Regions from separate parts of the Enterococcus sp. AZ126 genome, predicted to be linked through region 2. Evidence: a T-box and tRNA genes for the amino acid it is inferred to sense, from the RefSeq annotation. Region 2 holds a T-box; the other regions hold tRNA genes.
What was found. The T-box of region 2 lies ahead of IGI43_RS07535 (valine--tRNA ligase). A T-box ahead of a tRNA ligase gene usually reads a tRNA of that ligase, here a tRNA-Val.
Positions count from the first base shown of each region.

Region 1 (4,004 bases), 1.1 Mb from region 2:
AATTCTTGATAATTCATCGTTCATCCCCCTAATCTAATTACAACTCGAAGTAAAATACACAAAAAAATACCTAAGAAACCTCTTATTTCAAAGAGATTTTCCCTAGGTATAGCCTGCTCTTTCACAGTAACAATCCTTTAATTGTTGGTTATTCTTCTGATATGGATGGTGAGATAGATCATCTCGTCTTCTTGTAATTCACGACCAAATTCTTTTCCAATGTACTCGCGTATTTTCAGTGCACAAAGATATTCTTCTTGATATTTTTCTTTTAACATAAATAAGAAACCTTCATCTTTGTCTTTATCTAATTCTATTCCACTAAATAAACGTTGAACAAAAAATTTCAAATGCGTAATAAACCGTTCATAATTTAGCGTGTATTCATCCAAATCAGTTTTATAATGATATTTAACAATATTAATGATTTTTTGAATGACTTTTGTCATTTCTGAAACTTGGCTGACCTGAGATAAATCTAGTTCTGCATTAACGATATGTAATGCAATAAAACCAGCTTCATCTTCTGGTAGCACTATATCCAGACGATTGGAAATAATAGTCAATGCTTCTTTTCCAATCAAATATTCATGATTATAAAAACGCTTGATTTCCCAAAGCAGTGCGTTTCTAACAGGTAGACCGCTATTTTGTCGTTCGATTGCATAATCGATATGATCAGTTAGCGTAAGATAGATATTTTCATTCAGCTTTTTTCCTAAAGAAACTTTGGCAAATCCAATAATTTCATTAGCAACCTGTAAATGCTCTAAACGAACATTTGCTAACAGCTGTGTAAGCTTATTTGTATTTAAATCGGCATTGCTTGTATATATTTTTTCAATAAGAGAATCCTCAATAACATCGCCGATATTTTTTTTAAAGCCAATACCTTTACCCATCACAAGTACTTCGTGACCGTCAGCATCAAGTGACTTCACAATATTATTATTGATTACTTTTTTTACTTCCATAATATCTCCTCAATGAGATTAGATCAGCTAGCTAATTAAATGTTAATAAAAGAAATAAAGTATAGCCTGAAAAATCAGTAACAATCTTGATTTCTCTTGTTATTAAAACATGAAAATAAAGCGTTGTCAACCAAGGAAAAATACATTCATTCGCTTTATAAAAAAATTTCTACTTATAAAATATTATTATTACTTAACGTAAGTCGGTAATTAATAAGAGCGATTTAATTTTTCAGTATTACTAACTTCTATCAATACATATACTTATTTTTTAGTGTTTCTAATATTAATAGTTAAATTTTATTTCTAAGTAATTTGTTATCTTTCCATGATGCTCTTTTACGGCTGCATTGTCTGAATATTTTTTAAATAGCCATTTTTCATATTTTTAAGAGTATTCATTTTATCAATTACTAAATAATCTTGATAGATTTGAAACCCAGCAACACCTAAAACATCTAACGATAAGGTTGCTCCCCCAACTCTCCGAAAAGAAGTGTTTTACTAAAAAAAGAGTGAATCGATAGAAAAAATGAAGCCATATTACTCTCAATACCAAGTAATTTAACTTCAATCTCAGTTAAATATCAACGAATCAGATACAAAAATACAAAATTACTTCAAAATGTTTAAACAAAAAAAGAGCATTAACATAAGAATATGTTAATGCTTGGCATATACCGGCGGCCGGGGTCGAACCGGCACGATCGTGAGATCACAGGATTTTGAGTCCAGCGCGTCTGCCAATTCCGCCACGCCGGCATAAAATAATTTTTGCAAGGCGGTAACCGGATTTGAACCGGTGATGAAGGTTTTGCAGACCTCTGCCTTACCACTTGGCTATACCGCCATATTACAATTTAAACATTCTCAAAAAGAGAAAACTGGGGTAGCTGGATTCGAACCAACGCATGACAGGATCAAAACCTGTTGCCTTACCGCTTGGCTATACCCCAATAATTAAAATTAAAAGCTAAGGGCGACTGATGGGAATCGAACCCACGCGTGGCGGAACCACAATCCGCTGTGTTAACCACTTCACCACAATCGCCATAAAACATATGATAAAAATTAAAGCTAAGGGCGACTGATGGGGATCGAACCCACGCGTGGCGGAACCACAATCCGCTGTGTTAACCACTTCACCACAATCGCCATAAACTTGCTAACAGGGATAGTAGGAATCGAACCCACAATGACGGTTTTGGAGACCGTAGTTATACCGTTTAACTATATCCCTACTAAATAATGGAGGAAAGTGGATTCGAACCACTGAACCCTAAGGAACGGATTTACAGTCCGTCGCGTTTAGCCACTTCGCTATTCCTCCAAATGGCGCAAGACAGAATCGAACTGCCGACACACGGAGCTTCAATCCGTTGCTCTACCAACTGAGCTACTGCGCCAAAAACTATAAACGGTCTGGACGGGACTCGAACCCGCGACCTCCTGCGTGACAGGCAGGCATTCTAACCAGCTGAACTACCAAACCGTAATTTAATGGAGGTTGACGGGATCGAACCGCCGACCCCCTGCTTGTAAGGCAGGTGCTCTCCCAGCTGAGCTAAACCTCCAAAAAATATAAATGACCCGTACGGGAATCGAACCCGTGATACCGCCGTGAAAGGGCGGTGTCTTAACCGCTTGACCAACGGGCCAATAAAAACTTAATACGGAGAGTAAGGGATTCGAACCCTTGAGACAGCGTTAACCGTCTACATGATTTCCAATCATGCTCCTTCGGCCACTCGGACAACTCTCCAAAGTTAAAAGAAGCAAGCATACTCATGAATCTTATATTAAGAAACTCCGGCAGTAGGACTCGAACCTACGACATCATGATTAACAGTCATGCGCTACTACCAACTGAGCTATGCCGGAATAATCAGCGTGGCGACGTCCTACTCTCACAAAGGGAAACCCTTCACTACAATCGGCGCTAAGAAGCTTAACTTCTGTGTTCGGCATGGGAACAGGTGTATCCTTCTCGCTATCGCCACCACACTGGGTGTTGTTGCTATTCAATTGAGTGATTATTCACTCAAAACTGGATTGAAGTTGTAATCAAACTATCCGATATACTTTTTTATTTCGTTTCTTTGGTTAAGTCCTCGACCGATTAGTATTGGTCCGCTCCGTACATCACTGCACTTCCACTTCCAACCTATCTACCTGATCATCTCTCAGGGGTCTTACTTTCTTAAAGAAATGGGAAATCTCATCTTGAGGTGGGCTTCACACTTAGATGCTTTCAGCGTTTATCCCTTCCCTACATAGCTACCCAGCAATGCCCTTGGCAGAACAACTGGTACACCAGCGGTAAGTCCATCCCGGTCCTCTCGTACTAAGGACAGCTCCTCTCAAATTTCCAACGCCCGCGACGGATAGGGACCGAACTGTCTCACGACGTTCTGAACCCAGCTCGCGTGCCGCTTTAATGGGCGAACAGCCCAACCCTTGGGACCGACTACAGCCCCAGGATGCGACGAGCCGACATCGAGGTGCCAAACCTCCCCGTCGATGTGGACTCTTGGGGGAGATAAGCCTGTTATCCCCAGGGTAGCTTTTATCCGTTGAGCGATGGCCCTTCCATGCGGAACCACCGGATCACTAAGCCCGACTTTCGTCCCTGCTCGACTTGTAAGTCTCGCAGTCAAGCTCCCTTCTGCCTTTACACTCTGCGAATGATTTCCAACCATTCTGAGGGAACCTTTGGGCGCCTCCGTTACTCTTTAGGAGGCGACCGCCCCAGTCAAACTGCCCACCTGACACTGTCTCCCACCACGATAAGTGGTGCGGGTTAGAGGGTTCATAACACAAGGGTAGTATCCCACCAGCGCCTCCACCGAAACTAGCGTTCCGGATTCATCGGCTCCTACCTATCCTGTACATGTGGTACAAACACTCAATATCAAGCTACAGTAAAGCTCCATGGGGTCTTTCCGTCCTGTCGCGGGTAACCTGCATCTTCACAGGTACTAAAATTTCACCGAGTCTCTCGTTGAGACAGTGCCCAAATCGTTACGCCTT
Region 1 is NZ_JBIOSB010000001.1:485,803-489,806, forward strand. Features, by position in the region: gene IGI43_RS02330 (beta-glucoside-specific PTS transporter subunit IIABC) at 1-17, opposite strand, end outside; gene licT (BglG family transcription antiterminator LicT) at 138-974, opposite strand; tRNA gene IGI43_RS02340 (tRNA-Leu) at 1,653-1,736, opposite strand; tRNA gene IGI43_RS02345 (tRNA-Cys) at 1,754-1,824, opposite strand; tRNA gene IGI43_RS02350 (tRNA-Gln) at 1,859-1,930, opposite strand; tRNA gene IGI43_RS02355 (tRNA-His) at 1,953-2,025, opposite strand; tRNA gene IGI43_RS02360 (tRNA-His) at 2,057-2,129, opposite strand; tRNA gene IGI43_RS02365 (tRNA-Trp) at 2,144-2,214, opposite strand; tRNA gene IGI43_RS02370 (tRNA-Tyr) at 2,224-2,304, opposite strand; tRNA gene IGI43_RS02375 (tRNA-Phe) at 2,308-2,380, opposite strand; tRNA gene IGI43_RS02380 (tRNA-Asp) at 2,393-2,466, opposite strand; tRNA gene IGI43_RS02385 (tRNA-Val) at 2,476-2,548, opposite strand; tRNA gene IGI43_RS02390 (tRNA-Glu) at 2,561-2,632, opposite strand; tRNA gene IGI43_RS02395 (tRNA-Ser) at 2,648-2,736, opposite strand; tRNA gene IGI43_RS02400 (tRNA-Asn) at 2,782-2,855, opposite strand; rRNA gene rrf (5S ribosomal RNA) at 2,863-2,978, opposite strand; rRNA gene IGI43_RS02410 (23S ribosomal RNA) at 3,074-4,004, opposite strand, start outside.
Region 1: it has a tRNA-Val gene. The T-box ahead of IGI43_RS07535 (valine--tRNA ligase) is inferred to sense a tRNA for this amino acid. The anticodon was not compared.

Region 2 (4,004 bases):
TTAAACACGCAAGAAGAAAAGCGGATTGCATTGATCGGTTGTGGTAATTTAGGCAAGGCGTTGGTTAAAAATAATTTTCGGAGAAATGAGAATTTGAATATTGTTTGCGCATTTGATACGGAACAAGCACTTGTAGGCTTATCGGTTGATGATATCATGATCCAGCCGATGGAAAGCTTGGCAGAAGAAGTCGAAAAGACCGGTGTAACGGTTGCGATTTCCACTGTACCTAGTCAATTTGCGCAAGAAGCAATCAATAAAATCGTTGATGCTGGTATTACAGCGATTCTGAATTTTGCCCCAGATAGGGTAACGGTACCCAAAAACGTGAATGTTCAATACATTGATTTAACGACAGAGCTACAAACGTTGATTTATTTTGATGAAACTTTTTCGAATAAAAAAATATAGAAAGCAAGAATTTTGTCATCTGCTCCTCCTTCCTCTATACTAAATAGAGAGAAGAGGTTAAATTGTAGTGTTTTACGAGCTGGGAATCCGTTGTGTGTTATCTAGCTGCGTGAGTCTACTACACGTTTAAATTAGAGGAGGAATAAGAAATGAAAGTAACAAAAAAAGGCGAAGAAGTAGAAATCATCGGTGTACAACCTGAAGTAGGCGTAAAAGCGCCAGATTTTTCATTAAAAAACTTAAGTGATGAAGTAATAAAGTTATCAGATTTTACTGGTACGCCAGTCTTAATCAGTGTTGTACCTGATATTGATACTCGAATCTGTTCATTGCAAACGAAGCGTTTTAACCAAGAAGCTGGGAAAGTTGAAGGCGTAAAATTCATTACGATTTCGAATAACACAAAAGAAGAACAAGAAAATTGGTGTGCAGCTGAGGGTGTTGACATGGAAATTCTACATGATACAGAAGGAACATTTGGACAAGCGTATGGCTTATTCATTCCTGCGATGGGACGTCTAGCTCGTAGTATTTTTGTGATCAACAAAGAAGGCAAGATTGCGTATGAAGTAATCTCTACAGAAATTTCGGAAGAACCAGACTATGCTGCGGCTTTAGAACAGGCAAAAACAGCTCGCTAATTTTTTGAAATTGACTTCTATTCAACTTCAATGTAAAATAAACCAAAGACCATGATCAAGAGGAGTACTACTGGTATCGTTCTAGAGAGAAAATCACTTGGTGGAAGATTTTCACATAACCAGTAAGAAGGTAGCTTGGGAGTCAATGATTTGAATGGAGTAGAATGATTCGAGTAGTGATCGTTACCTCACGAATGAGCGGTGTTTGGAGAGCCAGACACAATTTAGGTGGTACCGCGTATAACGTATATACGCCCTAAAATACGAGAGTATTTTAGGGCTTTTTGTATGTTCATCACAGATTATGAACCAATGCCAATCCAGTATAGAAAGAAGGAATCTACATGTCAGAAGAAAAAAATCTACCGACCAAATATCAACCCACAGAAGTAGAGCAAGGTCGCTATCAAAAATGGTTAGACCAAGATCTATTCAAACCAAACGGCAATAAAGAAGCCAAACCGTACTCAATCGTTATCCCGCCACCAAACGTTACGGGTAAACTCCATTTAGGTCATGCCTGGGATACGACGCTACAAGATATGATCATCCGCCAAAAAAGAATGCAAGGCTTTGACACATTATGGCTTCCAGGAATGGATCACGCAGGTATCGCAACACAAGCAAAAGTAGAAGAAAAATTAGCAGAACAGGATATTTCCCGGTACGATTTAGGCCGCGAAAAGTTTGTCGAACAAGTCTGGGATTGGAAAGAAGAATATGCCTCTCATATCCGCGAACAATGGGCGAAAATGGGGCTATCTTTAGATTATAGTCGTGAACGTTTTACTTTAGACAAAGGGTTGTCTGAAGCTGTTCGCAAAGTCTTCGTTTCTTTATACGAAAAAGACCTGATTTATCGGGGCGAATACATCATTAACTGGGATCCAAAAGCAAAAACGGCCTTATCTGATATCGAAGTTATCCACAAAGATATTGAAGGTGCATTTTACCATATGAGTTATCCACTAACTGATGGAACTGGCGTTGTGGAAATCGCAACGACTCGTCCTGAAACAATGTTAGGAGATACAGCAATCGCGGTTCATCCAGATGATGAACGTTACCAAGCATTGATTGGAAAAACAGTTACATTACCATTGATAGACAAAGAAATCCCGATTATTTCCGATGAATATGTAGATATGGAATTTGGAACAGGTGTAGTAAAAATCACGCCAGCTCATGATCCAAATGACTTTGAAGTTGGTAATCGTCACGATTTACCTCGTGTAAACGTGATGAATGAAGATGGATCTATGAATGATTTAGCAGGAAAATATGCTGGCATGGATCGTTTCGCTGCACGTAAACTAATCGTATCTGATTTAAAAGAAATGGGTCACCTGATTAAAATCGAAACAATGAATCATAGTGTTGGTCATTCAGAACGTACAGGTGTTGTCGTTGAACCTCGTTTGTCTACACAGTGGTTCGTAAAAATGGCACCACTCGCTGAAAAAGCCATCAAAAATCAAGAAACAGACGATGCGGTAGAATTTTATCCACCACGTTTTAACCAAACGTTCTTACGCTGGATGGAAAATGTCCACGATTGGGTCATCTCACGTCAATTATGGTGGGGGCACCAAATTCCAGCATGGTATCATAAAGAAACAGGCGAAATGTATGTTGGCATGGAAGCGCCAGCTGACGCAGAAAATTGGACACAAGATTCAGACGTATTGGATACATGGTTCAGTTCAGCATTATGGCCATTTTCAACAATGGGCTGGCCAGATGAAGAAGCAGCTGATTATCAGCGTTATTTCCCAACAAGTACATTAGTAACAGGTTACGATATTATCTTTTTCTGGGTTAGCCGTATGATGTTCCAAAGTTTAGAATTTACCGGACAAGCGCCGTTTAAAAATGTTTTGATGCATGGATTGATCAGAGCAGAAGATGGACGTAAAATGAGTAAATCGCTAGGAAACGGAATCGATCCAATGGAAGTCATCGATAAATATGGGGCCGATGCATTACGCTGGTTTATGTCAAATGGTTCATCACCAGGGCAAGATATGCGTTTTAGTTATGAAAAAATGGATGCATCTTGGAACTTTATCAATAAAATCTGGAATGCCAGCCGTTTTGTGATCATGAATGTTGAAGGGATGTCTTATGAAGATATTGACTTTAGTGGAGAGAAGACCGTCGCAGATCGCTGGATCTTAACGCGTCTAAATGAAACAGTTGCTCGTGTTACTGACTTATTTGACCGCTTTGAATTTGGTGAAGCAGGCCGCCAGTTGTATAACTTTATCTGGGATGATTTTTGTGATTGGTATATCGAAATGAGTAAAGAGATCCTTTACGGAGAAGATGAATCTGCAAAACAAACAACACGCAGTATTTTGGTGCATACACTAGACCAAATTTTACGTCTATTGCACCCGATCATGCCATTTGTGACAGAAGAAATCTGGGAAAATATTCCGCATGAAGGTATCTCTCTAGTTGTTGCAGAGTATCCTGTAGCTCACGAAGAATTTTCGGATGAAACAGCTGCTCGTGGTATGGAGGTTTTAAAAGAAGTGATTCGTGCGGTGCGTAATATTCGTGCAGAAGTGAATACACCACTGTCCAAACCAATCACATTATTAATCAAAACAAGTGATGAAGCAGTTGATAAATTCTTGATTGAAAACACAAATTACATCGAGCGTTTCTGTAATCCAGACGAGTTGACGATCGCAAGTGATATTACTGCGCCAGAATTAGCGATGTCAGCCGTTCTAACTGGAGCTGAGCTGTACTTGCCATTAGCTGGTTTGATCAATGTGGAAGAAGAAATTGCCCGTTTAGAAAAAGAATTAGATAAATGGACACAAGAAGTCAAACGTGTTCAAGGAAAATTAGCGAATGAACGTTTCGTTTCAAATGCGCCGGATGACGTTGTGGCAGCTGAAAAAGCGAAAGAAAAAGATTATTTAGAGAAACAAGTGGTTG
Region 2 is NZ_JBIOSB010000001.1:1,552,402-1,556,405, reverse strand. Features, by position in the region: gene IGI43_RS07545 (redox-sensing transcriptional repressor Rex) at 1-411, shown strand, start outside; gene tpx (thiol peroxidase) at 561-1,052, shown strand; T-box leader at 1,095-1,314, shown strand; gene IGI43_RS07535 (valine--tRNA ligase) at 1,397-4,004, shown strand, end outside.

Region 3 (4,004 bases), 1.3 Mb from region 2:
CAAAAAACTATAAACGGTCTGGACGGGACTCGAACCCGCGACCTCCTGCGTGACAGGCAGGCATTCTAACCAGCTGAACTACCAAACCAATAGTAAAAGTGTTACGTCACTATCTTATTTAGCTTTTAATTACTACTTAAAAGCAATTGCGGGGACAGGATTTGAACCTACGACCTTCGGGTTATGAGCCCGACGAGCTACCTGACTGCTCCACCCCGCGATAATATATAGTCTCTATATGACTATAAAAAATGATGATTCTTAGTAAGGTTATTTCTCTCACTATATTCGACAAGTACTAATCACCATAATGCTAAAGCATCGTAATTCTTAGTAAAGGAGGATAAGGGATTCGAACCCTTGCACGGTTTTACCCGCCTGACGGTTTTCAAGACCGTTCCCTTCAGCCGGACTTGGGTAATCCTCCGGAATAACTATTAAATCATGACCCGTACGGGAATCGAACCCGTGATACCGCCGTGAAAGGGCGGTGTCTTAACCGCTTGACCAACGGGCCGCTATGAAACGGAGAAGGAGGGATTTGAACCCTCGCGCCGGTTTCCCGACCTACACCCTTAGCAGGGGCGCCTCTTCAGCCACTTGAGTACTTCCCCAAGAAAATAATTTGAAAAATGGGCCTAAATGGACTCGAACCATCGACCTCACGCTTATCAGGCGTGCGCTCTAACCAGCTGAGCTATAGGCCCATAAAGCGGGTGACGAGAATCGAACTCGCGACAACAGCTTGGAAGGCTGTGGTTTTACCACTAAACTACACCCGCAAAACTTCAAAACGGTCTGGACGGGACTCGAACCCGCGACCTCCTGCGTGACAGGCAGGCATTCTAACCAGCTGAACTACCAAACCAATAGTAAAAGTGTTGCGTCACTATCTTATTTAGCTTTTAATTACTACTTAAAAGCAATTGCGGGGGCAGGATTTGAACCTACGACCTTCGGGTTATGAGCCCGACGAGCTACCTGACTGCTCCACCCCGCGATAATATATAGTCTATATGACTATAAAAGAGTGATGATTCTTAGTGTTTTCTAGTAAGATTTTCTCTCACTACATTCGACAAGTACTAATCACCATAATACTAAAGCATCATAATTTTTAGTAAAGGAGGATAAGGGATTCGAACCCTTGCACGGTTTTACCCGCCTGACGGTTTTCAAGACCGTTCCCTTCAGCCGGACTTGGGTAATCCTCCGGAATAAAATAGTACAACTAATTAAAATGTCACTACAATGGACCTTGTAGGACTCGAACCTACGACCGGACGGTTATGAGCCGTCTGCTCTAACCAACTGAGCTAAAGGTCCTTGGCTCTTAAAAAAGAAATCGCGGCGAAGGGGATCGAACCCCCGACCTCCCGGGTATGAACCGGACGCTCTAGCCAGCTGAGCTACACCGCGAAAATAATAAAGTACTAATGGAGCCTAGCGGGATCGAACCGCTGACCTCCTGCGTGCAAAGCAGGCGCTCTCCCATCTGAGCTAAGGCCCCACAAAATAAATCGGGAAGACAGGATTCGAACCTGCGACCCCTTGGTCCCAAACCAAGTGCTCTACCAAGCTGAGCTACTTCCCGTAATTACAATGCACCCAAAGGGAGTCGAACCCCTAACCTCTTGATTCGTAGTCAAGCACTCTATCCAGTTGAGCTATGGGTGCTACATTTCTAATGCCGAGGACCGGAATCGAACCGGTACGGTGATCACTCACCGCAGGATTTTAAGTCCTGTGCGTCTGCCAGTTCCGCCACCCCGGCGAAAGAACAAGCTAAGCGGAAAACGGGGTTCGAACCCGCGACCCCCACCTTGGCAAGGTGGTGCTCTACCACTGAGCTATTTCCGCAGTCTGTATGCCGGCTAAAGGATTTGAACCCTCGACCCTCTGATTACAAATCAGATGCTCTACCAACTGAGCTAAGCCGGCGTGATGTTCGCCTAGTTATAAAACGAGACTAAAAATGCGGGTGAAGGGACTTGAACCCCCACGCCGTAAGGCGCTAGATCCTAAATCTAGTGCGTCTGCCAATTCCGCCACACCCGCAAAATATTCCTATGAGCCGTGCAGGGCTCGAACCTGCGACCCTCTGATTAAAAGTCAGATGCTCTACCAACTGAGCTAACGGCTCAAAAAATGGAGGTTGACGGGATCGAACCGCCGACCCCCTGCTTGTAAGGCAGGTGCTCTCCCAGCTGAGCTAAACCTCCAAGACAACACTTTAGCGTGGCGACGTCCTACTCTCACAAAGGGAAACCCTTCACTACAATCGGCGCTAAGAAGCTTAACTTCTGTGTTCGGCATGGGAACAGGTGTATCCTTCTCGCTATCGCCACCACACTGGGTGTTGTTGCTATTCAATTGAGTGATTATTCACTCAAAACTGGATTGAAGTTGTAATCAAACTATCCGATATACTTTTTTATTTCGTTTCTTTGGTTAAGTCCTCGACCGATTAGTATTGGTCCGCTCCGTACATCACTGCACTTCCACTTCCAACCTATCTACCTGATCATCTCTCAGGGGTCTTACTTTCTTAAAGAAATGGGAAATCTCATCTTGAGGTGGGCTTCACACTTAGATGCTTTCAGCGTTTATCCCTTCCCTACATAGCTACCCAGCAATGCCCTTGGCAGAACAACTGGTACACCAGCGGTAAGTCCATCCCGGTCCTCTCGTACTAAGGACAGCTCCTCTCAAATTTCCAACGCCCGCGACGGATAGGGACCGAACTGTCTCACGACGTTCTGAACCCAGCTCGCGTGCCGCTTTAATGGGCGAACAGCCCAACCCTTGGGACCGACTACAGCCCCAGGATGCGACGAGCCGACATCGAGGTGCCAAACCTCCCCGTCGATGTGGACTCTTGGGGGAGATAAGCCTGTTATCCCCAGGGTAGCTTTTATCCGTTGAGCGATGGCCCTTCCATGCGGAACCACCGGATCACTAAGCCCGACTTTCGTCCCTGCTCGACTTGTAAGTCTCGCAGTCAAGCTCCCTTCTGCCTTTACACTCTGCGAATGATTTCCAACCATTCTGAGGGAACCTTTGGGCGCCTCCGTTACTCTTTAGGAGGCGACCGCCCCAGTCAAACTGCCCACCTGACACTGTCTCCCACCACGATAAGTGGTGCGGGTTAGAGGGTTCATAACACAAGGGTAGTATCCCACCAGCGCCTCCACCGAAACTAGCGTTCCGGATTCATCGGCTCCTACCTATCCTGTACATGTGGTACAAACACTCAATATCAAGCTACAGTAAAGCTCCATGGGGTCTTTCCGTCCTGTCGCGGGTAACCTGCATCTTCACAGGTACTAAAATTTCACCGAGTCTCTCGTTGAGACAGTGCCCAAATCGTTACGCCTTTCGTGCGGGTCGGAACTTACCCGACAAGGAATTTCGCTACCTTAGGACCGTTATAGTTACGGCCGCCGTTTACTGGGGCTTCAATTCTGAGCTTCGCCGAAGCTAACCCATCCTCTTAACCTTCCAGCACCGGGCAGGCGTCAGCCCCTATACTTCATCTTTCGATTTTGCAGAGACCTGTGTTTTTGATAAACAGTCGCTTGGGCCTATTCACTGCGGCTGACCGAAGTCAGCACCCCTTCTCCCGAAGTTACGGGGTCATTTTGCCGAGTTCCTTAACGAGAGTTCGCTCGCTCACCTTAGGATACTCTCCTCGACTACCTGTGTCGGTTTACGGTACGGGCAGTTGTTTTCTCACTAGAAGCTTTTCTTGACAGTGTGACATCAGGAACTTCGGTACTATTATTTCCCTCCCCATCACAGCTTGTCCGTACAGAGTAAAGCATTTGACTCTACTCAAGACTTACTGCTTGGACATGCACTTCCAGTCGCATGCATTCCTTAGCCTCCTGCGTCCCTCCATTGCTCAAACAAAAACAACTGGTACAGGAATATCAACCTGTTGTCCATCGCCTACGCCTATCGGCCTCGGCTTAGGTCCCGACTAACCCTGGGCGGACGAGCCT
Region 3 is NZ_JBIOSB010000001.1:2,833,986-2,837,989, reverse strand. Features, by position in the region: tRNA gene IGI43_RS13385 (tRNA-Phe) at 1-1, opposite strand, end outside; tRNA gene IGI43_RS13380 (tRNA-Asp) at 15-88, opposite strand; tRNA gene IGI43_RS13375 (tRNA-Met) at 147-220, opposite strand; tRNA gene IGI43_RS13370 (tRNA-Ser) at 338-427, opposite strand; tRNA gene IGI43_RS13365 (tRNA-Glu) at 446-517, opposite strand; tRNA gene IGI43_RS13360 (tRNA-Ser) at 527-614, opposite strand; tRNA gene IGI43_RS13355 (tRNA-Ile) at 634-707, opposite strand; tRNA gene IGI43_RS13350 (tRNA-Gly) at 712-782, opposite strand; tRNA gene IGI43_RS13345 (tRNA-Asp) at 795-868, opposite strand; tRNA gene IGI43_RS13340 (tRNA-Met) at 927-1,000, opposite strand; tRNA gene IGI43_RS13335 (tRNA-Ser) at 1,125-1,214, opposite strand; tRNA gene IGI43_RS13330 (tRNA-Ile) at 1,253-1,326, opposite strand; tRNA gene IGI43_RS13325 (tRNA-Met) at 1,346-1,419, opposite strand; tRNA gene IGI43_RS13320 (tRNA-Ala) at 1,438-1,510, opposite strand; tRNA gene IGI43_RS13315 (tRNA-Pro) at 1,521-1,594, opposite strand; tRNA gene IGI43_RS13310 (tRNA-Arg) at 1,604-1,677, opposite strand; tRNA gene IGI43_RS13305 (tRNA-Leu) at 1,689-1,774, opposite strand; tRNA gene IGI43_RS13300 (tRNA-Gly) at 1,789-1,860, opposite strand; tRNA gene IGI43_RS13295 (tRNA-Thr) at 1,869-1,941, opposite strand; tRNA gene IGI43_RS13290 (tRNA-Leu) at 1,977-2,058, opposite strand; tRNA gene IGI43_RS13285 (tRNA-Lys) at 2,071-2,143, opposite strand; tRNA gene IGI43_RS13280 (tRNA-Val) at 2,150-2,222, opposite strand; rRNA gene rrf (5S ribosomal RNA) at 2,237-2,352, opposite strand; rRNA gene IGI43_RS13270 (23S ribosomal RNA) at 2,448-4,004, opposite strand, start outside.
Region 3: it has a tRNA-Val gene. The T-box ahead of IGI43_RS07535 (valine--tRNA ligase) is inferred to sense a tRNA for this amino acid. The anticodon was not compared.